Regions from separate parts of the Tenacibaculum mesophilum genome, predicted to be linked through region 2. Evidence: riboswitches for the same ligand, from Rfam matches in the RefSeq annotation. Region 2 holds a riboswitch; each other region holds the start of a gene.
What was found. Region 2 has a riboswitch for cobalamin ahead of metE (5-methyltetrahydropteroyltriglutamate--homocysteine S-methyltransferase). Riboswitches for the same ligand answer to the same signal wherever they lie in the genome.
Positions count from the first base shown of each region.

Region 1: linked by a shared signal. The riboswitch ahead of D6200_RS14380 (hypothetical protein) and the one ahead of metE (5-methyltetrahydropteroyltriglutamate--homocysteine S-methyltransferase) in region 2 are both predicted to bind cobalamin.
Region 3: linked by a shared signal. The riboswitch ahead of D6200_RS02995 (TonB-dependent receptor plug domain-containing protein) and the one ahead of metE (5-methyltetrahydropteroyltriglutamate--homocysteine S-methyltransferase) in region 2 are both predicted to bind cobalamin.

Region 1 is NZ_CP032544.1:3,147,532-3,157,806, forward strand. Features, by position in the region: gene gyrB (DNA topoisomerase (ATP-hydrolyzing) subunit B) at 1-176, opposite strand, end outside; gene D6200_RS14370 (DUF3103 family protein) at 606-1,784, shown strand; gene asnB (asparagine synthase B) at 1,872-3,533, opposite strand; cobalamin riboswitch at 3,785-3,982, shown strand; gene D6200_RS14380 (hypothetical protein) at 4,078-5,142, shown strand; gene D6200_RS14385 (anthranilate synthase component I family protein) at 5,349-6,740, shown strand; gene D6200_RS14390 (anthranilate synthase component II) at 6,824-7,417, shown strand; gene trpD (anthranilate phosphoribosyltransferase) at 7,428-8,417, shown strand; partial or broken gene D6200_RS14400 (four helix bundle protein) at 8,444-8,797, shown strand; gene trpC (indole-3-glycerol phosphate synthase TrpC) at 8,824-9,612, shown strand; gene D6200_RS14410 (phosphoribosylanthranilate isomerase) at 9,728-10,275, shown strand, end outside.
Region 2 is NZ_CP032544.1:3,010,718-3,020,992, reverse strand. Features, by position in the region: gene ade (adenine deaminase) at 1-886, opposite strand, end outside; gene pckA (phosphoenolpyruvate carboxykinase (ATP)) at 980-2,572, opposite strand; gene D6200_RS13790 (DUF423 domain-containing protein) at 2,659-3,039, opposite strand; gene D6200_RS13785 (saccharopine dehydrogenase family protein) at 3,120-4,490, shown strand; gene D6200_RS13780 (Crp/Fnr family transcriptional regulator) at 4,604-5,173, shown strand; gene D6200_RS13775 (NAD(P)/FAD-dependent oxidoreductase) at 5,256-6,530, shown strand; gene D6200_RS13770 (DJ-1/PfpI family protein) at 6,538-7,293, shown strand; cobalamin riboswitch at 7,406-7,592, shown strand; gene metE (5-methyltetrahydropteroyltriglutamate--homocysteine S-methyltransferase) at 7,779-10,103, shown strand; gene D6200_RS13760 (acyl-CoA thioesterase) at 10,159-10,275, shown strand, end outside.
Region 3 is NZ_CP032544.1:635,943-646,217, reverse strand. Features, by position in the region: gene D6200_RS03000 (YncE family protein) at 1-457, opposite strand, end outside; gene D6200_RS02995 (TonB-dependent receptor plug domain-containing protein) at 462-2,342, opposite strand; cobalamin riboswitch at 2,374-2,569, opposite strand; gene D6200_RS02990 (ABC transporter substrate-binding protein) at 2,579-3,517, opposite strand; gene D6200_RS02985 (bifunctional adenosylcobinamide kinase/adenosylcobinamide-phosphate guanylyltransferase) at 3,619-4,122, shown strand; gene cobT (nicotinate-nucleotide--dimethylbenzimidazole phosphoribosyltransferase) at 4,126-5,163, shown strand; gene D6200_RS02975 (adenosylcobinamide-GDP ribazoletransferase) at 5,166-5,936, shown strand; gene cobC (alpha-ribazole phosphatase) at 5,921-6,448, shown strand; gene D6200_RS02965 (ABC transporter substrate-binding protein) at 6,461-7,573, shown strand; gene D6200_RS02960 (DUF6896 domain-containing protein) at 7,714-8,124, shown strand; gene D6200_RS02955 (alpha-ketoglutarate-dependent dioxygenase AlkB family protein) at 8,171-8,779, opposite strand; gene D6200_RS02950 (hypothetical protein) at 8,912-10,108, opposite strand; gene D6200_RS02945 (M1 family metallopeptidase) at 10,193-10,275, opposite strand, start outside.

The DNA of each region.
Region 1 (10,275 bases), 140 kb from region 2:
CAGTGACCAGCTAAGGCTTCGTCAATAGAGTTATCTACAACCTCATATACTAAATGGTGTAATCCTCGTACTCCAACATCTCCAATATACATGGAAGGACGCATGCGTACGTGCTCCATTCCTTCTAGCGCCTGGATACTATCGGCAGAATAATTATGTTTTTTTTCTTCGCTCATTATAAAGAGAATTAAATTAAAGTCTTTATCATAAAATAATCGCTCGGGAGCGATTATTGTTACATTACAAATTTACGATTTTATAAACTTTAAATAAAGTTTTTAAGAGGTTTTTGTGATGTTTTATCAACAATTGCTTAAGAAATAAAAAAGCCCTTAAAACGGCTAAAAACACTTTTAAATTAGAATTTGAAGATAAATGGATAGTTTGGTTTAATCTTTTTTTATAAAAATAGCTTATTTGGCTTTAAAAATGTTTTATAAAAGTAAAGTTATAAAATTGTTTGTTTGGTGTTAAATAAATGAATTTAAATTAGTGTTTGATGGTTTTTTGTTTATGTTTTTGTAAAAAATTAACATTTTTTAAGGTTTTTATTGTGTTTTTTGTTAATATTGAAGCTAGTATTAATAAATTAAATTTTTTTTAAAATGAAAACCCCCCGAATTTTATTAGGAGCTTTATTGGCTTCTATGTTGTTTATTGGCTGTAACAATTCTGAAGAATTAGTTACTGGTTCAGAAAGTTTGACAGAAGAGCAAATTTCTAGTTTAACAAATAAGAAAGAAGCTACTTTTCAATTTATTGATTTGATGAAGAATCAAAGCTTTAAAGAAAAGACTCTTGAGTTGTTGAATAATCAGCAACCAAGTGTAGCGATGTCTAAAATTTTAAACCAAACTTCTGAGTTTGTAAGTGATGAAGAGTCATATAAAATGTTAATGTCTAAAACCACTATGTTAGAAGGTAAGGCGTCTAAAGAAGCCGCTCCTGAAAAGATAGAGATTTTGGAAGTTTGGATGCACAATGGAGAGAGAATAGAAGATTTTTCTAATGTATTATTTTCTTTTGCTCCTGAAGGAGATGAGAAAACTTGGGAGAGAGTTGAAGCGTATACAATAGATAAAGAAGTTGTTTATCTTGATCCTAAAGAAGCACCAAGTCAAACAGTTATTGTTATTGAAACTGATGGTTTTGAAGCCTTGAAGAGAGAGGTAATTTATATGAATGAGTATCTTCAAGAAAATGGAGTTCAAAACAACAGGTTTTTAAAGTCTTCATTAGATTTAAGTACTAAATCTGCAAGAAACACTGGATTAGAAACTACGAAGTTAGATAAAATAAGATTAAATGACGATGAAGAACCTTGGATAAGTGGTGCTGCTGAGGTATATGCAATAACATCAGGTATTAAAGATGATAAAAACAATCCTGAAATTAAGGTAATACCTATGTATTATTTAGATCATGATGATACTGATTATTATCCGAATCAAATATTATTGTTTTGGGATGATTATCAATACCAAGCTGCAAATATTCAGTTATTTGAAAAAGATGACAATACAAATTATAAAGACTTAGTTTCTGCTATTGTAAATGGAGTTTTTCAAATTATAGGAACAGTTTCAACACAACCTTGGGTTAATGTTTTGGGTCAGATTGCTGGAGCAATAATTCAAGCGATGCCTGATAGCTGGTATGCCAATAATGATGATTATGTAGATTCGTTTTATACAATTGAAAAAAATAAGAGTTACTATAATTATTATGGAGCTAGAAGAAATGCAAAGGTGAACTTATCTCCTTTTTATGTAGCTCCAAATTAAAAAATAAATTTAAAGGAATAACAAAAACCTCGCCAATAAGCGAGGTTTTCTTTACAACTAAAATTTGAAAAAAACTAAGAATTTTTCTTAGTAAGCGTCTTCATGTACAGCTTTGATAGCTCTACCAGAAGGTTCGTTTTGGTTTTGAAAACTTTTATCCCAAGCCAGTGCAGTAGGAGTGCTACAAGCAATTGAAGGTACAGATGGAACTGTTAAAGCAGCAGTTTCACTTGGAAAATGCTCTTCAAATATTGAACGATAATAGTATTCTTCTTTAGCTCTTGGTGTTTGCGTAGGAAAGCGATGTGGAGCATTTGCCATCATTTCGTCAGTAATAGCAGCTTCTACAACTTCCTTTAAGGTGTCAATCCAGTTGTAGCCAACTCCGTCAGAAAATTGTTCTTTTTGTCTCCAAGCTACTTCTTTTGGTAAATAGCTCTCAAAAGCTTTACGTAACACCCATTTTTCCATACGTTCATCATTAATCATTTTGTCTTCTGGGTTAATACGCATTGCTACATCCATAAATTCTTTATCTAAAAATGGTACACGACCTTCAATTCCCCAAGCCATTAAACTTTTATTGGCGCGTAAACAATCGTATTGATACAATTTATCTAGTTTTCGTACAGTTTCTTTATGGAATTCTTCTGCATTAGGGGCTTTATGGAAGTATAAATATCCTCCAAAAAGTTCATCAGCACCTTCGCCAGATAAGACCATTTTTATTCCCATAGATTTAATAACACGTGCCATTAAATACATTGGAGTAGAGGCACGAACTGTTGTAATATCGTAAGTTTCCAAGTTGTAAATAACATCTTTTATTGCGTCTAAGCCTTCTTGAATAGTAAAGGTTATTTCATGATGAATAGTATCAATATATTCCGATACTTTTTTAGCTGCAGCTAAATCAGGTGAACCTTCTAAACCAATAGAAAATGAATGTAATTGCGGATACCAAGCAGCATCTTTATCACCAGATTCTACGCGTTTAGCAGCATATTTTTTTGCAATAGCAGAGGTGATGGAAGAATCCAATCCACCAGAAAGTAATACTCCATAAGGTACATCACTCATTAGTTGCCTATGAACAGCGGCTTCTAAAGCATCGCGAACTTCATCTATGGAGGTCTTATTGTCTTTCACAGCTTCGTATTCCATCCAATCACGAGAATACCATTTTTGTAATCCGTCTTCACGCGTATAATAGTGTCCTGGAGGAAAAATTTCGATTTTGTTACAAACTCCTTCTAGCGCTTTTAACTCAGAGGCCACATAAAAAGTTCCGTGTTTATCCCATCCCATGTATAAAGGAATAATTCCCATATGGTCACGAGCTACTAAATATTCATCTGTAATTGAATCGTATACAGCAAAACCAAAAATCCCGTTTAAATCATCTAAAAACTCAACTCCCTTTTCTTTGTATAAAGCTAAGATAACCTCACAATCAGATTTAGTTAAAAACTCATGTTTTTCCTTAAGTTGTTTTCTTATTTCTTTATGATTATATATTTCTCCATTAGCAGCTAAGACAAATCTACGGTCATGGCTAAATAGAGGTTGTTGTCCAGAGGCAGGATCAACAATTGCTAGTCGCTCATGTGCCATAATTGTTTTTTCATCGCTATAAATTCCACTCCAGTCTGGACCTCTATGGCGAACTTTCTTAGCCATTTCTAATAATTGAGGTCTTAATTTATCTGAAGATTGTTTTAAATCAAACGCACATACAATTCCACACATAATTTTAATTTTATTGTTTATTATAATGCAAATAACTGAATGATGTTTTTATTTTTAAACAATTATGCTTTTTTTGATTATATATTATAACTTTAAAAGTTGAAAAACATATTTTAATTAACTTTAATTTGCGTTTTAAGCTATTATTATTCTACTTTTTAATTATTCTTATAACAATTATGAGAGTTTACTTTTATCGAAAAAGAAGGAAGTGTAATTTTAACAGTAAAATTAGTGTTTCTTTCCTACGACTAAAATATATTTGCCGCGGTTTTTCTTTATTGTAAAGAAAATTAAAAGGGAATTAGGTGAGAATCCTAAACTGTACCCGCAACTGTAAACTTAGTCTATTAAAACTATAGATACTTGTTATTTCTTACGCCACTGTTTTTACGGGAAGGTAGTAGCAAGATGTTAGTCAGGAGACCTGCCAAAATTTAATTCATTGCTTTTCTTTCGGGTTAAAAGAAGAAGCAGTAAAGAACATTTGAAATATAATGTTTGTATTTTTTTGTTTTCAGAAACTTTAAATTTAATTATAATAATGATACGTAATTATAGTATTGTATTGGTATGTTTAATATCAGTTTTTTTTTCATGTTCAAGTGATTCAACGAAACAAGAACCAACTCCAATTTATGATAATTCTTTTATACTAAGTTATGAGGGGGACAAAACAGTGGTAGGGCATTTAGATGAAAGTCAAGTTTTTACCCCAAATGTATATGAGTCTCTAAATAAAAATTCAATATCTTTTACAAACTTTGAAAATAGTTTATTCATAGTGTCTCAAGACGGACCTAATTTTGTTACAAAATTAAACTTAAAAGATCTTGCAGAAGAAGTAGCAGTGACTACATCTAAGGTAAGTAGTCCTTCGTACTTGGCTATGTACTCAGAAACTGATGGAGTAATCATTTCTACTGGTGGAAGAGGAAGACGAAGAACATATGATTTATCGTTTTTTAATATAAGTGAAGGAGTGAAAGATAAGATTGATGGAGTTTCTTCAAAAGTATTGTTTTCAAAATCAGGAGTATTGGTAGATGGAGAAAACGTATTGATTGCTGACGATAAAGAGTTGAAAGTATTAAATATCAAAGATAAGTCAATAAAAACCACAGTAATATTTGATGATGTAATTTCAGGAATCTTAAAAGATAAAAACAATAAAATTTGGATAGGAACTGAGAAAAGAGTTGGAGATGCTAAGTTTGTAAGTTTGGCAACTGATTATGGTATTGATGAAACGGTTACATTAACAGGAGTGAATTTGTATAAGAATAGTATGCTTTCTGTAAGTGAATCAAGTAGTTATGTTTATTGGTCAGAAGTGTCAACAGGAGTGATTCACCGTTTTAACACAGAAACAAAAAAAGCAGAAGAATTTATTAATCCAACTACAGAAGGAATAATGCTTACAACTGTTATAAGAGAGCATCCTATTACAGGAAAAGTATATGTTTTAGGTGCAGAAGATTTTTTTGATACAGATAAAAGTATACTTACTATTTATAATGAAGATAAATCTGTTTTTAAAACTGTAAAAGGAATAGGTAACTCGCCAATAGATATTTGCTTCTCTAAAGAAGATTTTTCTGTAAATTAAGTATTGTTTATTTATTTTTAATACGAAAAAGTTTGTAAAATCAAAATCACTTTATACATTTGTAGCATAATGATAAAACAACAATTAAATAACTGGTGGTGGAAAACTCATAACTTACGTTAGTGAGACCATCTTGTTATATCTATAATACAACGAAAAGGCTTATCTCATGATAAGCCTTTTTTGTTTTTTACATATTAAATAAAATGAAAAAAATTACCTTTAAAACAATAGCAAAAAAACAATTGGCAGATATGATAACGCCAGTTAGCTTGTATTTAAGAACAAGAGACAAGTATGCGAATAGTTTGCTGTTAGAAAGTTCAGATTATCATAGTAAAGAAAATAGTTATTCGTTTTTGTGTATAGAACCTTTGATAACCATCAAGGCAGAAAATGATGAATTGTTATTGTCGTATCGAAAAGAAGAATTAGAAAGAGAGCCTATTCAAAGAAATTTTTATGAGAAGTTTGATGCGTATAGCAATGTTATTTCGATAAATTGTTCAGAGGAAATAAAATCATTTAATGGATTGTATGGTTATACAACTTTTGATGCGGTTCAATACTTTGAAACAATTCAGTTAAAATCAGATAAAGCACCTTCTGAAATTCCAGTATTACAGTATAGCTTTTTCCGATTTATTGTAGCAATCAATCATTTTAAAAATGAAATGATTTTGATAGAAAATATACCAGAAGGAGAAGAATCTCGATTATCAGAAATTGAAAACTTGGTAAATTCTCAATCTTTTGCTAAATACGACTTTGCTTTTCAAGGAGAAGAAACTTCGAATATCACGGATGAGGAATTTAAGCAAAGTGTAACAAAAGCAAAGGAACATTGTAAAAGGGGAGATGTTTTTCAGTTGGTTTTATCACGTCAATTTCAACAAAAATTTAAAGGAGATGAATTTAATGTGTACAGAGCATTACGCTCTATAAACCCTTCTCCATATTTATTTTATTTTGACTACGGAAGCTTTAAATTGATGGGGTCTTCGCCAGAAGCACAAATTAAGATAAATGAAGGTCAGGCTATTATTAATCCAATTGCAGGAACCTTTAGAAGAACAGGTGATGATGAAAAAGATAGAGAGTTGGCGAAAGAGTTAGCAAATGACCCGAAAGAAAATGCAGAACATGTAATGTTGGTTGATTTAGCGAGAAATGATTTAAGTAAACATGCAACCAATGTAACAGTTGAAACCTATAAAGAGGTTCAATATTTTAGTCATGTAATTCACTTGGTATCAACAGTAACAGGTAAAATTACAGGAAACCCAATAGAAATTGTTGGAGATACATTTCCAGCAGGAACATTAAGTGGAGCACCAAAATACAAAGCCATGGAATTGATAGATACATACGAAAATCAAACCCGTGGATTTTATGGAGGATGTGTTGGTTTTATTGGACTGAACGGAAATGTAAATCAAGCCATAGCAATTCGTTCTTTTGTAAGTAAAAATAATACTTTGTTTTACCAAGCAGGTGCAGGAATTGTAATTAATTCTAAAGAAGAAAACGAACTACAAGAAGTAAATAATAAGTTAGCAGCACTTAAAAAAGCATTGGTGTTAGCAGAAGAAATATAAAATTAGAATTGAGATGTTTGTATTTACATGTAGGATATACATGTTTTATTATTACTCAAACCTCAATACTCAATACTATAAATATGAAGATATTAATATTAGATAATTACGACTCATTTACCTATAATTTGGTACATTATGTGGAGGATATAACAGGAAAGTTGCCAGATGTGTATCGTAACGATGAAATTTCAGTAGATGAAATTAAAAAATACGATGCTATTATTCTGTCACCAGGACCAGGTATTCCTGATGAAGCAGGTATTTTAAAGGAAACTATAAAAACCTATGCAGGTAAAATTCCAATTTTTGGAGTGTGTTTGGGTTTGCAAGCAATAACGGAAGTTTTTGGAGGTAAGTTAGAAAACTTGAACGATGTATTTCATGGAGTAGCTACTGAAATGAAAGTGACTAAAAATAATGCAATTACCTTTAAAGATATTTCAGAAACTTTTGAAGCTGCACGTTATCACTCTTGGATTGCTTCACACAACAACTTTCCTGAGGAACTAGAAATAACAGCAGTTGATGAAGAAGGAAGCATTATGGCATTACGCCATAAAGAATTTGCTATTGAAGCAGTACAGTTTCACCCAGAAAGTATTTTAACTCCAGACGGAAAAAAAATGATTCAGAATTTTATTGCTTTTGCCGAAAGCCAAAAGCCAAAAGCTTAAAGCTATTGATATGAAAAAAATACTAAACACCCTATTTGAACAAAAACGATTGACCAAGGAACAATCGAAAGAAGTTTTGATAAATATTGCACAAGAAAAATACAATGCTTCACAAATAGCTGCATTCATTACCGTGTTTTTAATGCGACCAGTTTCGGTTGATGAATTATCAGGGTTTAGAGAAGCTTTATTAGAATTAGCGATAAAGGTAGATTTATCAGACTTTAATACGATTGATTTATGCGGAACAGGGGGAGATGGAAAAAATACGTTCAACATTTCAACATTAACCTCATTTATTGTGGCGGGAACAGGACATAAAGTTGCAAAACATGGAAATTATGGTGTGTCTTCTGCATCAGGTTCTTCTAATATGTTAGAGTTTTTAGGATACAATTTCACAAATGATGAGACTACGTTAAAGCGTCAGTTAGAAGAAGCAAATATTTGTTTTTTACACGCACCGTTATTTCATCCGGCGATGAAAGTTGTAGCACCTATTCGAAGAGAATTAGGAGTAAAAACATTTTTTAACATGTTGGGGCCATTGGTAAATCCAAGTCGTCCACAAAATCAATTGGTGGGCGTATTTAATTTAGAGGTTGCCAGAGTGTACAATTATATGTTGCAACAATCTGAAGTAAATTATGGTGTGGTACATGCATTAGATGGGTACGACGAAATATCGTTAACAGGAGATTTTAAATTATTTACAAAAGAGGCAGAGCAACAAGTTTCTCCATCTGACTTAGGACAAAAACAAATTTCTCCATCAGCTATTTTTGGAGGGAATACCGTTAAAGAAGCTGCTGAAATATTCGTAAATATTATTAATGGAAAAGGAACAGAAGAGCAAAATAATGTGGTATTAACTAACGCAGCATTTGCCTTAAAAACGTTTAATAAAAATAAGAGTTTTGAAATCGCATTTGAAGAAGCTAAAGATTCGTTATTAGGGTTAAGAGCGAAAGAATGTTTAAATAAATTAATTACGAATTAGTAATTACGAATTATAAGTTGTTAATTATGAAGAAGGGTAATATTATTCAGGAAAAGAGCTATGATTTTGCTGTGAGAGTTGTGAACTTGTACAAACATTTATCACAAGAGAAAAAGGTGTTTGTTTTAAGTAAACAATTATTACGTTCAGGTACATCAATTGGAGCGAATATAGAAGAAGCAATTGGTGGTCAGAGCAGAAAAGATTTTTATGCTAAACTAACCATAACATATAAAGAAGCAAGAGAAACACATTATTGGATTCGTTTGTTAAAAGACACTAGTTTTCTTTCAAAAGATACAGCATAATCATTTTTAAATGATACAGAGAAAATACTTAGAATCATAGGAAGTATCCAAAAGACAATTCGTAATTCATAATTAAAAAATCATAATTTATAATTGAAATGACTATACTAGATAAAATAATAGCCTTTAAAAAACAGGAAGTAGCAAAAATAAAAGCTGAAGTTGCTGTTAAAAAGCTGGTTGAAAGTCCGAATTTTAAAAGACAACCAATTTCTTTGAAAAAATCATTGTTGGAGCCTTATTCAACAGGAATTATAGCAGAGTTTAAACGTCAATCGCCTTCTAAAGGAATTATCAATGACAAAGCAACGATTACTGAAGTAACGAATGGATATTTAGATGCTAATGTAGCAGCACAATCAATCTTAACCGATACTTCTTTTTTTGGAGGTACCATGGCAGATTTGATGGAAGCACGAGTAATTAATCAACAAAAACCCATTTTAAGAAAAGATTTTATTGTTGATGGGTTTCAAATAGTAGAAGCTAAAGCAATTGGTGCTGATGTGGTGTTGTTAATAGCTACTTGTTTGACAGCCGAACAATTGAAGAATTACGGTCAATTAGCAACAGATTTAGGATTAGAAGTCTTATATGAAATCCATACCCAAGAAGACTTAGATAAAATTGGAGATTTGGATAATAAAATTATAGGAATTAACAACAGAAACTTAAAGACGTTTGAAGTTGATTTAGAACACTCAATAAATTTAGCAAGTCAAATTCCAGATACAGTTGTAAAAGTTTCAGAAAGTGGAATTTCAGATCCAAGGATTATAACAGGATTAAAAGAACATGGTTTTCATGGTTTTTTAATAGGGGAAAACTTTATGAAAACAGAAAATCCAGGTCAAGCATGTCAAGAGTTTATCGATCAAATTAGATAATGTCAGTTCGAGTGAATTTATGAGGAACGAATAAATTAGTGTCGAGAACAAGTACTTCTCGATACAATTTTCTCACAAAGTCGAAAATTACTCGAAATGACGAAATATAAATAATATGAAACTAAAAGTTTGTGGAATGAAGTTTATAGAAAATATTCAGCAAGTAGCTGAGTTACAACCTGATTATTTAGGGTTTATTTTCTATGAAAAATCATCAAGAAATTTTGAAGGCATCATTCCGAAACTACCTAAAGGAATCAAAAAAGTAGGTGTTTTTGTAAATGAGTATTTGGAGATTGTAGTTTCTTTAGTTGAAGAATATCAGCTGGATTCGGTTCAGTTGCATGGAGATGAACCTGTTGAATATATTCGAAAATTAAAGGAACATTTACCAAAACTAGAAATTATTAAGGTGTTTGGAATCAAAGACAAATTTAATTTTGAGATATTAAAACCTTATGAAGAGGTAATAGATTATTTTTTGTTTGATACCAAAGGTAAAGAGCGCGGAGGAAACGGAGTAACATTTAATTGGCAAATTTTACAAAACTATAACTCAACCAAACCTTACTTTTTAAGCGGAGGAATAGGCTTAGAAGAAGTAGGAGAATTACAATCCTTTCTTAAAAGAAAAGAATCACAATACTGCTATGCAATTGATGT
Region 2 (10,275 bases):
CATCTCCTTCGTTTAAAATCCCAACATCCAAATTGTAATGCTCTACTGGGTTTATACAGGCTGCTTGCAATACTTTAAAAACATCTATTTCTTTCGCTACTGCGCGCTCACATAATTGGTTAATATGTCCTAATAACAAATCATCGGGATGTTTATCATCGGAACAGAACATCATGTTCTCATAATGCTCAGGTAGTAAATCAATTAATGCTTCAAAGTTTTTTGCAGCACTACCTTCACGGATAATGACTTTCATCCCTTTTTCTAACTTCTCCAATCCTTCTTCATAGGTAAAGCATTCGTGGTCGGTATAAATTCCTGCCGCTATGTATTTATCTAAATCTTCTCCACGTAGTCCAGGTGCATGACCATCTACAGGTTTGTTGTAATGTTTTGCCCAAGCTATTTTTTGCAACACTTCTTCATCTTGATAAATAACCCCCGGATAATTCATCATTTCTGCTAAATATTTGATATCAGGATTCTCCATCATTTTTTTTATGTCTTCTGAATCAATTACTGCTCCTGCACTTTCAAAAGAAGTCGCTGGCACGCATGATGGTGCTCCAAAATTGAATTTCAACGGGACTTTCTTTCCGCTTTCAATCATAAAATCAACCCCTTTTACCCCTAGCACATTGGCTATTTCATGCGGATCAGACACCGTTGCTACCGTACCGTGTGTTACGGCTATTTTAGCAAATTCTGAAGGCACTAACATTGAACTTTCAATATGAATATGTGCGTCTACAAATCCAGGTAAAATATAGTTTTCTACAGTATGTTCTACTGCTCTAATTTGTGTAATCTTTCCTTCTTTAACCTCAACTTCTCCTTTAAATATTCGTTTGTTTTGAATATCGACTATATTTCCCTGTACAATCATGCTAAAATTTATTTATTGCTAAAGTACTGAGTATTTTTCACAAAAAAAGCACCCGTAACGGATGCTTTTTTGATAAGTATATTTTTTTTAAGGTTACGCTATTGGTCCTCCTTTAATAATTTCCTCGCTTGCCATTTCTTCAAACTGAGCAAAGTTCTTTCTAAATGAATTCGCTAATTCCATAGCTTTTGCATCATAAGCATCTTTGTCTGCCCATGTTTGCTTTGGATTTAATACTTCATCAGGAACATTTTCACAAGTAGTTGGCATTGATAATCCAAAAATTGGGTGTTGTACAAATTCAACATTTTCTAAATTACCTTCTAAAGCTTCTGTAATCATAGCACGAGTATACTTTAATTTCATTCTGCTACCAGTACCGTAAGCACCACCTGTCCATCCAGTATTAATTAACCAAACGTTTACACCTGCTTCTTGCATTTTCTTACTTAACATTTCAGCGTAACGCGTTGGGTGTAATGGCATAAATGGAGCTCCAAAACAAGCTGAGAAACTTGGTAATGGTTCGTTAATTCCAGCCTCTGTACCTGCTACTTTTGCTGTGTACCCAGAAATAAAGTGATATGCTGCCTGCCCTGGTGTTAATTTAGAGATTGGAGGCAGTACTCCAAAAGCATCTGCTGTTAAGAAGAAAATATTCTTTGGGTTTGCACCTTTAGATGGTTTTTGAATATTTTCAATGTGATAAATAGGATAACTTACACGAGTATTTTGTGTAATTGATGTATCATGAAAATCTACATTTCCTTTATCATCCATCACAATGTTTTCAAGGATCGCTCCTCTTTTAATTGCTCCGTAAATTTCTGGCTCTTTCTCTTGAGATAAGTCAATTACTTTTGCATAACATCCTCCTTCAAAGTTAAAGATTGTGTTTTCAGCAGTCCAACCATGCTCGTCATCACCAATTAAACTACGGTTTGGATCGGTAGATAAGGTCGTTTTACCTGTTCCTGATAATCCAAAGAAAATAGCTGTATCACCATCTTTACCAACGTTTGCAGAACAATGCATTGGTAACGTGTTTTTGAATACAGGTAAAATAAAGTTTAATGCAGAGAAAATTCCTTTTTTAATTTCCCCTGTGTATCCTGTACCACCAATTAACGCTACTTTTCTAGTAAAGTTTAAAATAGCAAAGTTGTGTTGGCGTGTTCCATCCACTTCAGGATCTGCCATAAAACCTGGAGCGTTTACTACTGTCCACTCTGGAGAAAAGTTTTTTAACTCCTCTGCGGTAGGACGTAAAAACATATTGTGCGCAAACATGTTACTCCAAGGGTATTCATTTACAACACGAATATTTAATTTATAATCTTCGTCTGCACATGCATAACTATCACGTACAAATACTTCTTTGTTAGATAAATAATTAGTTACTTTATCGTATAGCTTGTCAAATTTTTCTGAATCGAAAGGAATATTAATATCTCCCCACCAAACTTGGTCTTTAGTTATATCGTCTTTAACAATAAAACGATCCATTGGAGAACGTCCTGTGAACTCACCTGTTTTAACAGCTAATGCTCCAAAACTGGTTTCTACTCCTTGTTCTTTTTCAATAGTGATGTCGTGTAACTCGTCTGAAGTTAATTGATAACGAACCGTAGCGTCTTTTATGCCTAAGTTATCTAACGATATCGTTTTCGTATCAAGATTTGTCATCTTAAAAGATTTTAGTTGTGTTTAATTTTGGACAAAAATAGTTCTTTTTGATTAAACAGCTATATCATTAAATGATTTTATCAACTTTAACCTTTAATAACTTTTTTAAAAAAGCTATATGCTAAAAGGCTCCAACCAACGATTAATAACACTCCTCCTAACGGCGTTACAAACCAAATTGCTTTTGCAGGAACATTCGCTAAGTAAATTAAATATATAGACCCAGAAAACAATAAAATCCCAGCTATTAAAAAATAACTAATTCTGTTTTTTTCTTTGTTAGTAAGCTCAGTAAACATATTTACAAAAAGTAATAAAAACACATGAAAAAACTGATAGCGTACAGCGGTTTCAAAACTCTCTAAAGCTTCTGGTGTTAATCTTGTTTTTAAAGCATGAGCTCCGAAGGCACCTAAAATCACAGCAATCATTCCCAAGACTGCAGCTATTGTTAAATTTTTATACATTATTTTAATTTTTGTTTAAATTTAAACTTTTTTAGCGATATTGTCGCCTCAAATTTTATACACAACAAAAATAATTATAAATGAGAAATATATTGATTATTGGTGCTGGTAGATCGAGCTCTTCACTTATAAAATATTTATTGGATAAATCTTCACAAGAAAACCTACATATAACTATTGGTGATGTTTCGTTAGAAAGCGCTCAATCTAAAATTCACAATCATTCAAGTGCTACAGCAATACAGCTAGATGTTTTTAATGCTGAGGAGCGCTCAAATGCAATTCAAAAAGCTGACATTGTTATTTCAATGTTACCTGCTCGTTTTCATATTGAAGTAGCTAAAGATTGTATTACTTATGGAAAACACATGGTTACTGCGTCTTATATTTCTGATGAAATGAAAGCTTTAGATGAAGAAGCTAAAGCTAAAGGTTTAGTATTTATGAACGAAATTGGTCTGGATCCAGGAATTGACCACATGAGTGCTATGCAAGTTATTGATCGTATAAAAGAACAAGGAGGAAAAATGCTATTATTTGAATCTTTTTGTGGTGGATTAGTAGCTCCTGAAAGCGATACCAACTTATGGAATTATAAATTTACTTGGAACCCAAGAAATGTAGTATTAGCTGGTCAAGGTGGAGCTTCAATGTTTATTCAAGAAGGAACCTATAAGTATATTCCATATCAAAAATTATTTAGAAGAACTGAATTTTTAACTATTAATGGCAGTGGAAGATTTGAAGCGTATGCAAACCGTGATTCTTTAAAGTATAGAAGTATTTATGGTTTAGAAGATATTAAAACCATGTATCGTGGAACTATTCGTAAAGTTGGTTTTTCTCGTGCTTGGAATGTTTTTGTCCAGTTAGGAATGACTGATGACACTTACACTATTGAAGATTCTGAAAACATGAGCTATCGTGATTTCACTAACCTTTTCTTAGCCTATTCTCCTTCAGATTCTGTTGAATTAAAATTCCGTTCGTATGCAAAGATTGATCAAGATGATTTAATGTGGGATAAATTTGTAGAGTTAGACATCTTCAATCCGAACAAAAAAGTAGGCTTAAAAAACGCTACCCCTGCTGAAATTTTACAAAAAATATTGATGGATTCTTGGACTCTTGAAGCTGAGGATAAAGATATGATTGTAATGCATCATATTTTTGGGTATCAATACAAGGAGGAAAATCATCAAATAGAAAGTAGTATGGTTATTAAAGGTGATGATCAAACCTATACTGCTATGGCAAAAACTGTTGGCTTACCTGTAGCTATGGCTACGGTACGTATTTTAAACGGTGACATCACAACTCCTGGAGTTCAATTACCGATTAACGAAGAGGTGTACGAACCAATTTTAAAAGAATTAGAAGATTACGGAATTACTTTTGTTGAAAAAGAAGTTCCGTATTTAGGCTATAACCCTGAGAGTATAAAAGGATAAAGTCTTCCAAAACGAACACAAAAGGCATCAATTTATTTGGTGCCTTTTTCTTTTAAAAATAAAAGGAATCTCTATAAAGTTGGTATTTTTACCTTTAAATACTAAACTAAGATATGGGTAAAAGCATTTTAAAAAATCATATTAAAAATTACACAAATCTTTCTGAAGAAAAATTAACGGAAATACTTTCTTTTTTTGATTGTCAATCCTACAAAAAAAAAGAAATTTTATTACTCACAAATAAACGTTGTAATAAACTATTTTTTGTTACCAAAGGTTGCTTACATTTATATTTTATTGATAGTTTGGGCTACAAAAAAACTACACAGTTTGCTCTAGAAAATTGGTGGTTAACTGACTTTTTAGCTTTTCGGAACCAAAAACATGCTAACTTTACCATAGAAACAGTTGAAAACTCTGAAATTTTGTCAATCTCCTTTTCAAAATATAACGAGTTATTAAATAAGTTTCCCTTATTAGAAAAATATTTTAGAAGTATATATGAAACCGCATACGGAGCTGCTTTAATGCGTTTAAAATACATTAACAGTTACTCTAAAGAAGATATCTTTTTTAGATTTAGAAAAGACTTCCCTGATTTTGTACAACGAGTACCCCAATATTTATTAGCTAGTTTTTTAGGATTAACTCCTGAATATTTAAGTGAAATTAAAAGAAAATAGCTATTCTTAAGTTAGTTTATTTTTTACTAAAACATACTTAACTACCTTTGCATTTATATTAATTTAAGGGCATAATAGCATTATGAAAAACATGAAAAAAATTGTCGTTGTTGGCGGCGGTTTTGCTGGGTTAGAACTTATAAAAGGGTTAGGAAATTCTGAAAATTATCAAATTATTTTAGTAGATAGTAATAACTATAATTTCTTTCCTCCTTTAATCTACCAAGTATCCACAGGTTTTATGGAACCTTCTGCAATTAGTTATCCATTCAGAAAAATTTTAAGAAAATTTAAAAATGCTCGTTTTCGTCTGGGTACACTTGAAAAAGTTGTTCCAGAAGAAAATAAAATAGTGGTAAGTAATGGAGAAATAGCATATGATATCTTAGTAATGGCTACTGGTACAGAAAGTAATTTTTTCGGAAACAAAAACATTGAAAAGTACAGTTTACCAATGAAAACTATTAGTGACGCCTTGTCACTTAGAAATGTTATTTTAACTCGATTTGACCGTGCTACTAGAATTCACAATCCTGAAGAAAGAAAGAAGTGTTTAACTTTTGTAATCGCTGGAGCGGGTCCTACTGGGGTTGAACTTTCTGGTATTTTATCTGAAATTAAAACTTCAATTATCATAAAAGATTATCCAGAGTTAGATAAAAATGATTTTGGAGAAATTCATCTTATTGATGGTCAAAGCTCTGTATTAGCTCCTATGTCTGAAAGAGCACAAGAATATACCTCTAAAAAGTTAAGTGAACTCGGAGTAACATTAACGATGAACACCATGGTTAATGATTTTGATGGTGAAACTGTATATTTATCAAACGGAGAAGAAATACATACTAAAAACCTTATATGGGCTGCCGGTGTATCTGCTAAAACATTTGATGGTTTTTCAAAAGAAAACTTTGGTGCTGGTAGAAGGTTAAAAACAAATCAGTTCAATCTAGTACACTCATATGATAACATTTATGCTTTGGGTGACTGTGCTTTGATTTTAGGAGACGAAAGCTATCCTAAAGGGCATCCTCAATTAGCACAACCTGCATTACAACAAGCTAGAAACTTAGCTAAAAACCTTTCTAGAAAAGATACAAACTGGAAAACTTTTCAATATAATGATAAAGGTTCATTAGCTATTATTGGAAGAAATAAGGCTGTATTAGATTTCCCAGGACAAAAACAATCATTAAAAGGTTTTGTTGCATGGTTAATTTGGATTTTTGTACATATTATGGGGCTTGTAAACTTCAAAAATAAAGTAAGAACTCTATACAACTGGTTAGGCTATTACATATACAAAGACCAATATTTTAGAATGATTATTAAACCTACTCAAAGAGATACTAAATAAAATACGCATGAAAAATTTAAGCATTGTAGTAATACTACTTTTTACAATTATTACTGTTGGTTGTAATTCAGAAAAATCGAAAACCAATAAAAAAACAGAAGGAGTTGAACAAGTTGTATCTCCATCTGACACACTAACTAAACACCTAAAACCATTTAATCCTAATTTACCAACTATTGGACTTTTAATGTTTAATGGGGTTTTACAAGGAGAAGTTATAGCAACGTCAGATGTATTTGGAAAAGCAGATAAAGATGGCAAACAACTTTTTAATGTAGTAGCTATTGCTGAAACAGCTAAACCCATTACTACTGAAGAAGGAATGCATTTTGTTCCCGACTATACTTTTGAAAACTGTCCTAAACTAACGGCTTTGTTTGTACCAAGTGCTTACGACATGTATGCACAAGTACATAATAATAAAGTTGTAGATTTTATAAAAACAAAAAATCAAGAAACCCAATACACTGTTAGTAATTGTGCTGGAGCTAATTTAATTGGTAAATCTGGTATAGCAGATGGTCATAAAATTGTAACATGGATTGGCGGCGGTGAGCAACTACAAAAAGACTACCCAAATTTAAAAGTGCAAAACGACAGCTTGGTAACTTTTGTTAAAGACGGTAAGTTTTTATCTTCAAACGGAAATTTAGCAAGTTATATTTCAGCGTTAGAACTTCTCGAAATTATGACAAATACTGAACATAGAAAATTTGTTGAAAGCTATTTATACTTGGATCAACTTAAAAACTGGAAAAAATAAACATTAATTATAAATTTTCTTTTTCAAACATAAGCATCAATTTATTGGTGCTTTTTTTTATTACCAGTTCTAAAAAAATAATACATACATTTACCCCGATAAGTTCTTTACATACTTCATCAACCGAAAAGGTTTTACTTAACTGTAGATTAATAGGGAATCGTGTGCAAATCACGAACTGTCGCGCAACTGTAAGTAACACACCAAAAGTTTTTATCCTAGTATATCCACTGCCAAAAGCGGGAAGGATGATAAAAGCTGTTATAAGTCAGGAGACCTGCCTATTCGGATATTGACAATGCTTTCGCGATTTGAAGCTTTTGGGTCATACCGATGATATATTTTTAACGCACACTTTCTTTATGAAATGCTGTGCTTTTTTGGTATGTCATTATTTTTCCTCAAACATCTTATCGTTTTTAGCATTGCGAAGCATCTAAAAGAGCTTTTAAAATTAATGTTTAATTATAAAAGTTTAAAAGAAAATGCAAACGCACATTCTTGGCTATCCGCGTATTGGTAGCAACAGAGAACTCAAAAAAGCCTGCGAGCAATATTGGTCAGGCAAAACTAGTTTACAGGAACTTCTTGAAACAGGAAGAAATATCTGTCAACAAAATTGGAAAACACAACAAGAAGCAGGCATAGACCTTATTCCTTGTAATGATTTTTCTTATTACGATCAGGTGTTAGACATGACGCTTACTGTTGGAGCTATTCCTAAACGTTACAATGAAGTAATGTTAAAAACTTCAAATTCTGAACTTGACCTTTACTTTGCTATGGCAAGAGGATATCAAAAAGATGATCTTGATATCACTGCTATGGAAATGACTAAATGGTTTGACACCAATTACCATTATATCGTTCCTGAATTTTATAAAAATCAGGAATTCAAACTATTTTCTAGCAAAATTGTTAATGAGTTTGTCGGAGCTAAACAAGCAGGGATTAATGCTAAGCCTGTAATTATTGGTTTGGTTAGCTACCTTCTTTTAGGTAAAGAAAAAGAAGAAGGTTTTGATAAATTAGATTTAGCCCCAAAACTACTCCCTGTATATATTGAAATTCTACAAGAACTTCAAACACAAGGTGCAGAATGGATTCAATTTGACGAACCTTTTTTAGCATTAGATTTGAGTGAAAAAGCCAAAGAAACCTATCAATTTATCTATAATGAGATTAGAAAAAAGTTTCCTAAACTAAAGTTTATAGTTACTACTTATTTTGAAGGTTTAAAAGACAATCTTTCATTAGCTAACATACTTCCTTTAGACGCATTGCATATCGACTTAGTTCGCTGCGAAGAACAGCTAGATGATGTATTGAATACTCTTCCTAAAAATAGAATCTTATCGTTAGGTGTTGTAGATGGAAGAAACATTTGGAAAAATGACTTTGAAAAGTCATTACAGCTAATAAAAAAAGTCACTGATAAGTTAGGTTCTGAAAAAACCTTTATTGCTTCTTCTTGTTCTTTGTTGCATTCTCCTTGTGATTTAGATTTAGAGATCTCTCTTGACACTGACATTAAACAATGGCTTTCTTTTGCTAAACAAAAACTTACCGAAGTAAGCTTATTAAAAGAGTTATCTGAAAACACTAGTGATGAAAATATTTTAAATGCTTATGAAGAAAATAAAAAAGCTATTGCCAATAGAAAATCTTCAGCATTAATCCATCATAACGATGTAAAACTACGTGTTGATTCCATTAACGAAACAGATTCTAGAAGAAAAAATAGTTTTTTAATTCGTAAAGAAGCACAAGAAAAAGTATTGAATTTACCGCTATTCCCTACTACAACCATTGGCTCCTTCCCTCAAACTAAAGAAGTAAGAAGCTGGAGAGCTCAATTTAAAAAAGGTATCTTAAGTAGTGAAGATTACAAGTATTTGCTAAAAGAAGAAACTCAAAAAACCATTCAATGGCAAGAAAAAATAGGGTTAGATGTATTAGTTCATGGTGAGTATGAGCGAAACGATATGGTAGAGTATTTTGGTGAACAACTTGCCGGAGTTACATTTACTAAAAAAGGTTGGGTTCAAAGTTATGGTAGTCGTTGTGTAAAACCTCCTATTATTTATGGGGATGTACACAGACCACACCCAATGACTGTTTATTGGTCACAATATGCACAATCTTTAACTGACAAATGGGTTAAAGGAATGCTTACAGGCCCTGTTACTATTTTACAATGGTCGTTTGTGCGTGACGATCAACCTCGTAGCATTACTTGCCAACAAATTGCACTGGCTATACGTGATGAAGTTAGAGACCTAGAAAATGCTGGTATTAGAATTATTCAAATTGATGAGCCTGCTATAAGAGAAGGTTTACCATTACGAAAATCAGGGTGGAATGATTATCTAAAATGGGCTATTGAAGCTTTTAAAATTTCTTCTTGTGGTGTAAATGACGCTACACAAATACATACACATATGTGTTATTCAGAGTTTAACGACATTATTCAAAGCATTGCTGAGATGGATGCCGATGTAATTACTATTGAATGTTCTCGCTCTCAAATGGAGTTGTTAAACGCTTTTGCAGATTTCAAATATCCGAATGAAATTGGACCTGGGGTTTATGACATCCACTCACCAAGAGTTCCTTCAAAAGAAGAAATGGTTGAATTACTACAAAAAGCACAAAAAGTTATTCCAGCTTCTCGTCTTTGGGTAAATCCTGATTGTGGTCTTAAAACTAGACATTGGGATGAAACTGAAAAAGCTTTAATAGCTATGGTTTCAGCTTCAAAAGAAGCCTCTTTAAGCTATAATGCTAACACCTTAGAAACTGTAAATTAATAATAAAGTGCCTGAAAAGAATATTTCAGGCACTAATTATACTAACATATATAAAATGACCACAGAAGAAAAAATAACAAAGTCGGAAACACGTATTTTCAAAGCCGTATTTCCAAATACAACCAATCATTATGACACCCTTTTTGGAGGAACCGCTATGCAACTAATGGAC
Region 3 (10,275 bases), 970 kb from region 2:
CAATATCTATAATAGCTACATAATCATCATTCTCATTTGCACCATCACCCCAGTTTGTAACATATCCTTTTCCATTTACAATAGTCATATATCTTGGATTGTTTAACCCTGTTGTAATTTGTCCCTTCTTTTTAAAAGTATATCTATCTGCAATTACAATCATATTAGCATCATTTAAAATGATATAAGCATCTGTTTCAGAAAAAGCTATTGATTGAATTAATCCTGCTAACAATGCTCCATTTTTACCTGCATAAATAAAATTTTGTGACTCAGATAACTCATTATTCACGTAAGAAATAAATCCATCTTTATTTCCATAAAGTCCTTCTCCACTTACAATAACTCCATTATCGTATTTGTCTCTAATTACTTCAACTATTTTATCTTCACTAGAACAAGAGATAAGTACTATACTTATTAAAAAAAGTTGTAAAAGTAGTTTTGTTATTTTCATTGGTTTAAAATTTATAATTTAAATTGATATTAAAATTTGTTCCTGGCATAGGACGCAAATTTGAGAAATAATACACTTCATTAAATATATTATTAAGCATGAATCCTATCGTTGGAAGTTTTGATTGTTCTCTAGATAACTTAAAGGTTACTCCTAAGTTTTGAACATTTACCGATTTTACAGAATAAGTTTTTGAGTTTGTTGGGTTTGTATATACACTACTTTGATATAAACTTTGTATAAAAATTTTCATCCTTTTATAATCATATCCCACATTAAAATTTAATAAATGCTTTGGTGCAAATGGTAATACTTTTCTTGTTTCTATATTTTCCGCTAACGTAAACGTATAATTGGAAGAGAAGTCAACTATATGTTCTCCTATCTCTTTCTTAAAACTCACATAAGTTTCAATTCCTTTATTAACCACATCACCTACATTTCTTGGTCTCCACAAATTGCTGCCACCTGTTGGTAACCAAAGAATTTTATCATTAATATGGATATAAAATAATGTAGATGTTATATTTATATTTTCATTTTTAAGAGAAGCTCCCAATTCCCCTTGTTTTGAATTTTCTGGTATTAAGTTTAAATTTCCTACTACAGGCCAATACATTTCATTATAAGTAGGTACTCGATAATTTGTTGAAAAATTGGCTAGGATGTTTAATTGATTAGCTAATCTATATTCTCCTCCTACGAATAAAGACAGAGGCACATTAAAATCTGAATTAATTTCTTTTCTAACTTGTAAATTCGTTATTAATTTTTCAGTAGGTTGATATTTAACACTTCCTACAAAAGCAACTGAATTTCTTATTTCAGTACCTATATCAGAACTACTGCCGTTTATATTTTCATAAATAGTTTTGTAATTAAACGACAAAACATTAGATGGTCTATAAGTTAAAGAGTGGTTTATAAATACATTTTTTGACTTTCCAAATTCAAAATTTTCAACATCCTTATTCCTATAATAACTATACTTTTGTGTTAGATAGGCTAAGTTTAACTCCTGTTTAAACTGTGACGAAAACGCATACTTCCATTGTAATAAATTTCGTTCATTGAAATCTTCATTTCGTTCGCTACTCGCAGATGGATTTGGGAAACCGTTGGAAAAAAAACGATTTCCATAGTAAGCGGTCGAATAAAACGATAAAGTATTTGTAGGAGTAAACTTATAACCTATGACAAAATTAATTCCGTAGTTTTTGTAATTACCATTTTCATTAGTTAGTAGGTTTCCATAATCATCTTTATACCGCTCATCAATATATGTGTAATCATTATCGGAATAATTAAACGTAGAAGCTAATTTTATACTCCACTTATCTGTTCCTACTGAGCTTTTAAAAAAATTAGACGTTGTATTGTAACTTCCGTAAGAAGTAAATAATTGAAATTTTTGATGCTCTTTAAACAACAATTCATCTTTCAAGTGTACCGTACCACCAATGGCACCAGAACCATATTCAGCACTATTTCCTCCACTTTGAACAATGATATTATCATTCAAACTTGCAGATAATGAATTAAAATCTGTTTGTCCGCTTCCTACAGCATTTATAGGTATTCCATTCCATAACACCAATGTATTTGAAGCCGATGTTCCTCTAAAACGAGCGGTACTCACACCTCCATTTCCATAATCTCTAAAAGCTATTGGACTATTATATCGTAGAAGGTTTGTTAAGTTGATAGGGTTTTTTGTTTGTTCTTTTATCCCAATCTTTAATTCTTTTGTAGCAATGCGTTTTTTTTCTACATTTCTCTTCCCGTTAACTATTACCTCTTTTAATTTGTTAATAGCTATTGTATCTTTTTGAGAAAAAAGATTAATCGTAAAAAACAGTATAAATATTATTGTTATTTTCTTCATTATACATTAAACTTTTATCCCGAAAGTTTTAATTAAATTATAATAATTGGCAGGTCTCCTGGCTTGCGTCTTGTAACATACCTTCCCATTAAAAAAACAGTGGTTTGAGTATTTGTTACAAGCTTAATAGCTTACAGTTGCGGGAACAGCTTCGGTTTTACACCGAATTCCCTTTTAATTCTCTTTAATAAGATGATTAAAGAAAAACCAAAAATCACGGCAAATGTATAGTATTCTTATAAATTAGCAACCATCAAATCATGATAATTTGCGAATTTTGTTTGTAAGTTTTCTGGAAGGGTATAATACGCTGGATGAATCATTTTTGCCAAACATTCAATTCCTTCCACCAAAGTACCAGCAGAAGATTGTGTAAACATGGCAAAGTCGGCAATATACACTTGTTTATTTTTTACCGCTCTCAAAGAGGTCCACTCTTCTCTTTCTTCTAAAAATTTCATATCTTCAAGAGTTCTATCAATTCCGTATCCGCAAGGAGCGATAATCAATACCTCTGGATTGTATTTTACAATTTTATCCCAAGAAATTACAATACTATCTCCTGATGGATGCGATAACAAATCAATTCCTCCAGCATAGCCTATTTGATGAGGAATCCAGTGCCCGCAGTTAAACAACGGGTCTATCCACTCTAATAACATCACACTTTTCGATTGGATTCTATGTTCACGTTGCACATCTACAATATCATAAATACGTTTTTTCAATCCACTCACATATACCTCTCCTACCGCTTCCTGCTTCATCGCTTTTGCAATGGTTAACGCATTCTCAAAAACGTCTTCTAAAGAATTGGGAGTAATTGATATTAATTCTGGAACTTTAGGTAATTTATAAGCTGATTTTGCCACAGATTCTGTATCTATCTGGCAAACATCACATACATCTTGTGTAAAAACAATGTCGGGTGCGATACTTTCCAAAACAGGTTCATCAACATAGTACAACGTCTTTCCTTCTGCCTTGGTTTTAGAAAAAATAGCCGTTATTTCTTTACTCGTTAACACTTTTCCTTCCAACTTATATCGAACAGCTACTTCTTTTTCTTGTAAAGCTACTTCTGGACACTCAAAAGTAATTCCGTTTAAATAGTTCTGTAAGCCCATGTCATAAATCATTTGGGTTACTGCTGGCATAAAAGAAGATACTGTCATAATTCGTGGTTTTAGTTCAGCAAAAATAAACAGTTCTCTATTTTAATTTGTTTTTTATTAAAAATCTTTCCAATCTTTGTGTCAATATAAAATACGATTTCATGATATATTATATCTCAGGAGGTGAACGTTCTGGTAAAAGTAGCTATGCTCAAAAGCTAGCCGAATCTTTATCTGACACCCCTATTTACCTAGCCACCTCTCGTATTTGGGATGAAGATTTCAAACAACGAGTTGACAGACATATTTCTGATAGAGATGAACGTTGGACCACTGTTGAAGAAGAAAAATGGTTAAGTAACGTAATTTCTGAAAAACAAACTGTCGTTGTTGATTGTGTTACACTATGGTTAACGAACTTCTTTGTAGACACAAAATATGATATTGAAAAGGCGTTAGAAATTGCCAAAGAAGAAATCAATAAATTGGTTGGAATAGACGCCAATATTATCATAATTTCTAATGAAATTGGTATGGGATTACATGCCAATTCCGAATCTGGAAGAAAATTTACACAACTACAAGGCTGGACAAATCAACACATAGCTAAACTAGCTGATAAAGCTACTTTTATGGTATCTGGACTTCCTTTAACTTTAAAATAACACATGACAACAACAATAACTCCTCTATCAAAAGATTTACAGAACGAACTTCAAGAAGAAATCAACTTCAAAACCAAACCTATTGGTGCTTTAGGAAGTTTAGAAAAAATCGCCATGCAAATTGGTTTAATTCAAAATACCACTACACCTGTACTCTCAAAACCTACTATTATGGTTTTTGCAGGAGATCATGGAATTGCTACCACAGGAAAAGTGAGTCCGTACCCACAAGAAGTTACGCAACAAATGGTGTTTAACTTTTTGCAAGGAGGTGCTGCTATTAATGTGTTTTGTAAACAGAATAACATTCATTTAAATATTATAGATGCTGGTGTGAATGCTGATTTTGAAACACATCCACAGCTTACCAATGCCAAAATAGCAAAGGGAACACAAGATTATAGTACTACCAAAGCTATGACTTCAAAACAATGCCAAGAAGCTTTAGAAAAAGGAAGACAATTGGTAAGAAAGGTGTATAGTGAAGGTTGCAATGTTATTGGTTTTGGTGAAATGGGTATTAGCAATACGTCATCTGCGGCTTTGTTAATGAGTTATTTTACCAATACACCTATTGAAAACTGTGTAGGTAGAGGAACTGGAGTTGATGATAAAGGACTACAAACAAAAATCGACATATTATGTGAAGTCTATAAGTTACACGCCGATTCTATTTCAACACCTATGGAAGCCTTAACTGCTTTTGGCGGATTTGAAATTGTAATGATGTGTGGAGCCATGTTAGAAGCTGCTTCTTTAAAAATGACTTTACTTATTGATGGTTTTATTGTTACTGCTGCCCTATTGGCCGCTCATGCTATGGAATCTGATATTTTAGACTATTGTATTTTCTGTCATAATTCAGGAGAACAAGGACATCAAAAAATGTTAGAATTTTTAAATGCTGAACCACTTTTAAACTTAGGTTTACGTTTAGGTGAAGGCACAGGTTGTGCGGTTGCATTTCCTATTATTCAATCGAGTGTAAACTTTTTAAACGAAATGGCTACTTTTAAAAGTGCCAATGTTAGCGAAGCCTAGTTATGATAAAAAGACAAATCCATTATTTTTTAACTGCTGTATTGTTTTTTACACGAATTCCGTGTCCTAAATGGGTAGATCATTCTCCTGAAATACTCAACAAAAGCAGTCGCTATTTTTCTTTAGTAGGAATTGTAGTCGGAAGCATTGCAGCATTAGCCTATTTTGCTTTTTCTTATATTTTTCCTACGGATATTGCTATTGTAATTAGTATGATTAGTTCTATTTGGATTACAGGAGCTTTTCATGAAGATGGATTTGCCGATGTTTGTGATGGTTTTGGCGGCGGATGGACCAAAGAAAAGATTTTAACCATTATGAAAGATTCCAGACTCGGAACTTTCGGAGTAAGCGGTTTGGTCTTTATCCTAGCTATAAAGTTTTTAGCTCTATATCATTTACAAAACCTATCTATTGATTTAATTTTAGTAATTATCTCAGGACATAGTATTAGCCGATTTATCGCTACGGTTTTATTGTATACACATGACTATGTAAGAGATATTGACAGTTCTAAAATAAAACCAACCACCAAACAAATGAGTAGTAAATCGCTACTCATATCAGCTATTTTCGGAGTAGTTCCCTTATTTTTCTTTCAAAACCCAATGGTGTTTTTAGTATTACTTCCCTTATTACTTACCTATTTGTATATGGGACATTTCTTTAAAAAATGGATTGGTGGTCAAACAGGAGATTGTGCGGGTGCTTTGCAACAAGTAGCTGAAATTGTTTTTTATCTAAGCCTACTCGTCTTATGGAAGTTATTTTAGTACGACATACCACACCTGATATTGCCAAAGGTATATGCTATGGTCAAGCAGATATAAAGGTTGCGACTACTTTTGAAGAAGAAGTGAGCGATATTCTAAAAAAAGTTCCTGTGAATGATCCTGAAGTTACCTATTACAGCAGTCCCTTACAACGCTGTAAGCTTTTGGCTGAAAAACTTTCATCCACAGTAATTTTTGACAACCGATTGAAAGAACTCAATTTTGGTGATTGGGAGCTACAAAAATGGAACGATATTGATAAGAAAGAACTCGATATTTGGATGAACGATTTTGTGAAAACGCCTGCTAAAAACGGAGAATCTTATATCGATTTACACAATAGAACCACCGATTTTTTAACCGAATTAACAACCAAAAACCATCAAAAAGTCGTGCTTGTTACCCATGCGGGTGTAATGAGAAGTCTTTGGTCGTATATGAATGAAATTCCCTTGGAAAAATCATTTGAATTAAAACTAAATTACGGAGATACTCTAACCTTCCACTTATAAAAACATCTTACTATGAAACGTTATTTACTTATTTTTTCTTTATTCCTTCTGTTTGCACAGTGCAAGCAAAAAACTAAAAAAACTACCGAAAAGAAACCTGCTAAAAGCACTGTAAAATATGCCAAAGGGTTTGATATTATCTTAGAAAACGAAGTGAAAAAATTAGTGATTAAAAAAGCTTTTCAAAGCTCTCACGACCTATATTCTTATACGCTTACCGATAAAACCGACCTTTCTAAAAATGAAATTAAAGTTCCTATCGAAAAAATGGTGGTTACCAGTACTACACATATTCCGATGTTGGAACTTTTGAATGCTGAAAACACTATTGTTGGTTTTCCGCATACCAAATATATTTCTTCAAAAAAGACAAGAAATAGAATTGACGAAGGTTACATTGTTGAATTAGGCTTGGAACAAGACATGAACACTGAAAAATTGATTGATATGGAGCCTGAATTAGTGGTTGGTTTTGCTTTGCATCCAAATACGAAACTATACCAAAACATCAAGAAAACAGGAATTCCTGTCATTTTTAATGGCGATTGGTTGGAAGAAACTCCGTTAGGAAGAGCGGAATGGATTAAATTTTTTGGGGCTTTATACGGAAAAGAAAAGGAAGCAGATAGTATTTTCAACAACATAGAAAAGGAATACCTAAAAGCGAAAGAAATTGCTAAAAACAGCGATAAACAGCCTACCATTTTATCTGGAAGTATGTTTAAAGATGTATGGAATATTCCTGCGGGTGAAAGCTTTATTGCGACGTTTTACAACGATGCAAACTTAAATTACTTATGGAAAGACACGAAAGGAACAGGTAGCTTACCTCTAAGTTTTGAAAGCGTATTGGAAAAAGGACAACACGCTGATTTTTGGTTTAACTGTGGCTTGTATGCTACCAAAGAACAGTTAACTACCGCAAACATTCACTACAAAGAGTTTGATGCGTTTACCAATAACAAGATATTTTCTATCGGGCATAACAAAGGAGAAACAGGTGGTTTAATTTACTTTGAACTCTCTCCTGTACGCCCAGATTTGGTATTAAAAGATTTGATAAAAATTACACACCCTAATTTGTTACCAGAATACGAATTGACTTTTTATAAGGAAGTGGAGTAAATTTTTTAATTATGAATTATGATTTACGAATTTTGAACTGACTAAAAAGAATTAGTTTACATTTATTATTAATTATAGACTATAATAAAACTGTTAATAGTTAATATGAGTCATAAAAACGAGCTTTTAACATCTATAAAATGACATTACAAATACTAACGGAGGCTATTAAAGAGTATAGAAGAGAAGGAATTGAACTAATGGAACGACTGGGAAAGAAGTTTGGTTATGATATTTCTATTAAAGAGCAATATGAAGAACTTATTAGGAAAGGGAATTCAAAAGTTCCTAGAAAAGGACAACTTTCACAAAGGGTTAATTATGCTTTTCACGGTGGAGAATGTCATTTTCATAAAAAAAAGACTCAACAAAATATTGAGGTTATACTCACCAACCCTCCAAAATTTGGAAAAATTGATTCTTGGTTTTTAAAATCATTTTTAGATAGTACTAAAGAATATTCAGAATTGACTAAGAATATAGATTGGAAAGAATTGAAGTTAATGGTAAATGAGTTATATAAAACTGGTAAAATAGAAGAAATAAAATAAATGTAAATAAAGATAGGAAGCTCAAAAGATAATTGTTTTTTTTACCCTATCTCGCAATCGTTCTAAACGTTAAGTTTATCCGTGGTCGGTGGACTTTTTTTGTAGGTGGTAATCGGTGTAGCCAATGAGTTTGTGTTTCGTCTTTCATTACCAATAACGAACCGTGTTCTAATACTTTGTACACCGTTTCTTTCGTCTGTTTGTGTTTAAAACCAAAACGTCTTTCTGCTCCAAAACTCAACGACGCAATCGCTCCGTTCTTTTTTAAATCTTTTTCCCCATCACTATGCCATGCCATTCCTTCAGAACCATCGTGATATAAATTCAACAAACAAGAGTTATAGGTTTCATTGGTTTCCTTTTCAACTAATTCTTTTAACGCTAACAATTCTTTCGTAAACGGTAACGCTATTTTGGTAATGTTTGAATACGAATATTCAAAGGGTTGTTCTGCGTACCAAGCTACTTTTCGTTTGGTTACCATGCGTTTTCCAAAAATAATAGCTTCGTCGTTACGCCATTCAATAGAATTTAATAAAGCTTCGTAATAATGGTCTGCTAGTTCCTTAGATAAAACTATTCCATAGTAGTTTACTGTTCCATCTTTTGGAAGTAAGTTTTTAGGAGTATCGTCAAATTGTGAGAATAAATCCATCGTTGTAAAAATACGACTAAATAATAAACGACATAGCGAGGAGCAACAGCGACGTGGCTATCTCATCATTTAGAAAAAGATTCCTTCATCCCGCTCCGAAGTTTTGGAAACGGGATTCGGAATGACGATGTCTTAATTTCTAAACTTATTTCGTGTGATAATATGTTTGAGCTTCTGTTTTAAGTCGGTTCCTGTATCGTATACCATTTGCTCGTTAGAAGGAAACGCTACCGAAGTTTCATCTAGTAAATCTATAAACGATTTATCCAAAGCTCTTCTGTCTCCATCATAATCAGCATAAATATGTTCAAAAATAAACTCACTTTGTATAGGAAAACGATGTAATAACTGATTTGTTCTATTGTCAATATATTTTACAACACCTGTAACTTTACTACTCTTAAATTGTGTAAACTTATAAAAGTTACAACGTATTCTTTTAAACTTATCTACTTTTATTTTGTTTCCTAAACTGTCTTTTACATAGTTTCCGTTATTATCTCTTAAATACTTAAAACCATCTTTTATACGTCGTTCTTTAATAACTTCTTTTTCGTGTACTTGTTCAGGAGAAATTAAAATATCTGTAAAATCTAACTCTAAATCAAAATCATAACGAATATTTCTATCCTTTTTAGCGTGATATTGTGTCCATAAATCATTCAATCCATAAGTATCAATCGCTAATAAATCTCTTTCTAATCTTTTTGGAATTATTTGATCTGTTCTATTTCTAACAGAAACATGTACATAATCAATTCCTTTAGCATGTGCTTCTTCTATTAAGTTTCTTGTATCTCTATAATTAGGACTAATATTGTCCAAGTGTCTTAATTCATCAAAAGCTCTTCTATAGTTAATTTTATTTCTATATCCTTCATTTAGCAAGGCTACACCATTTTCGTACAAGTAACCAGCATAGTTTTCTTTTGCCGCAAGAATTTCATCAGTATAATTAACAAGTTTAAACTTGGCATTTCTACCAGAAGATAAAATTCGTAATGGCAATAATGGTTTTATTCGCTCTTGTCTGTTGTTAAGACGTTGATACAATGTATAAATTGTTTCAAAGTTTTCAGGGTTTTGCTCTTTTTCTAAAAAAGAAATTCTATCTAAATCTCTATCTGTTGCTTTTCTAAAAGCTTCCTGAAGCATTAGCACATGAGGTTGATTCTTTTCTTTGGTTTTATTCTTAGCTAATTTTTCAATAGATAATGAAATTGCCTTCTCATAGTTACCAGAATTAAGTGCCTTTTCAGTAGTTTTTACACTACTACAAGATGCTAGTACTAGTACTGATAAAACAAGTAGTAAAGTAGTTTTTCTCATAAAGTTTAAGTTTCGCAAGAAAATTCAATTATTGTGCCAAAACTAAGTATTCTTTTTAACTTAAACTTTATGAAACTATACTATTTATTCAAGTAGCTTCGCCATAGCTATTTGAATAACTTTAAGATGCTTTTCTTTATTTGATGGCTTGTTAGTTTTTTGCATTT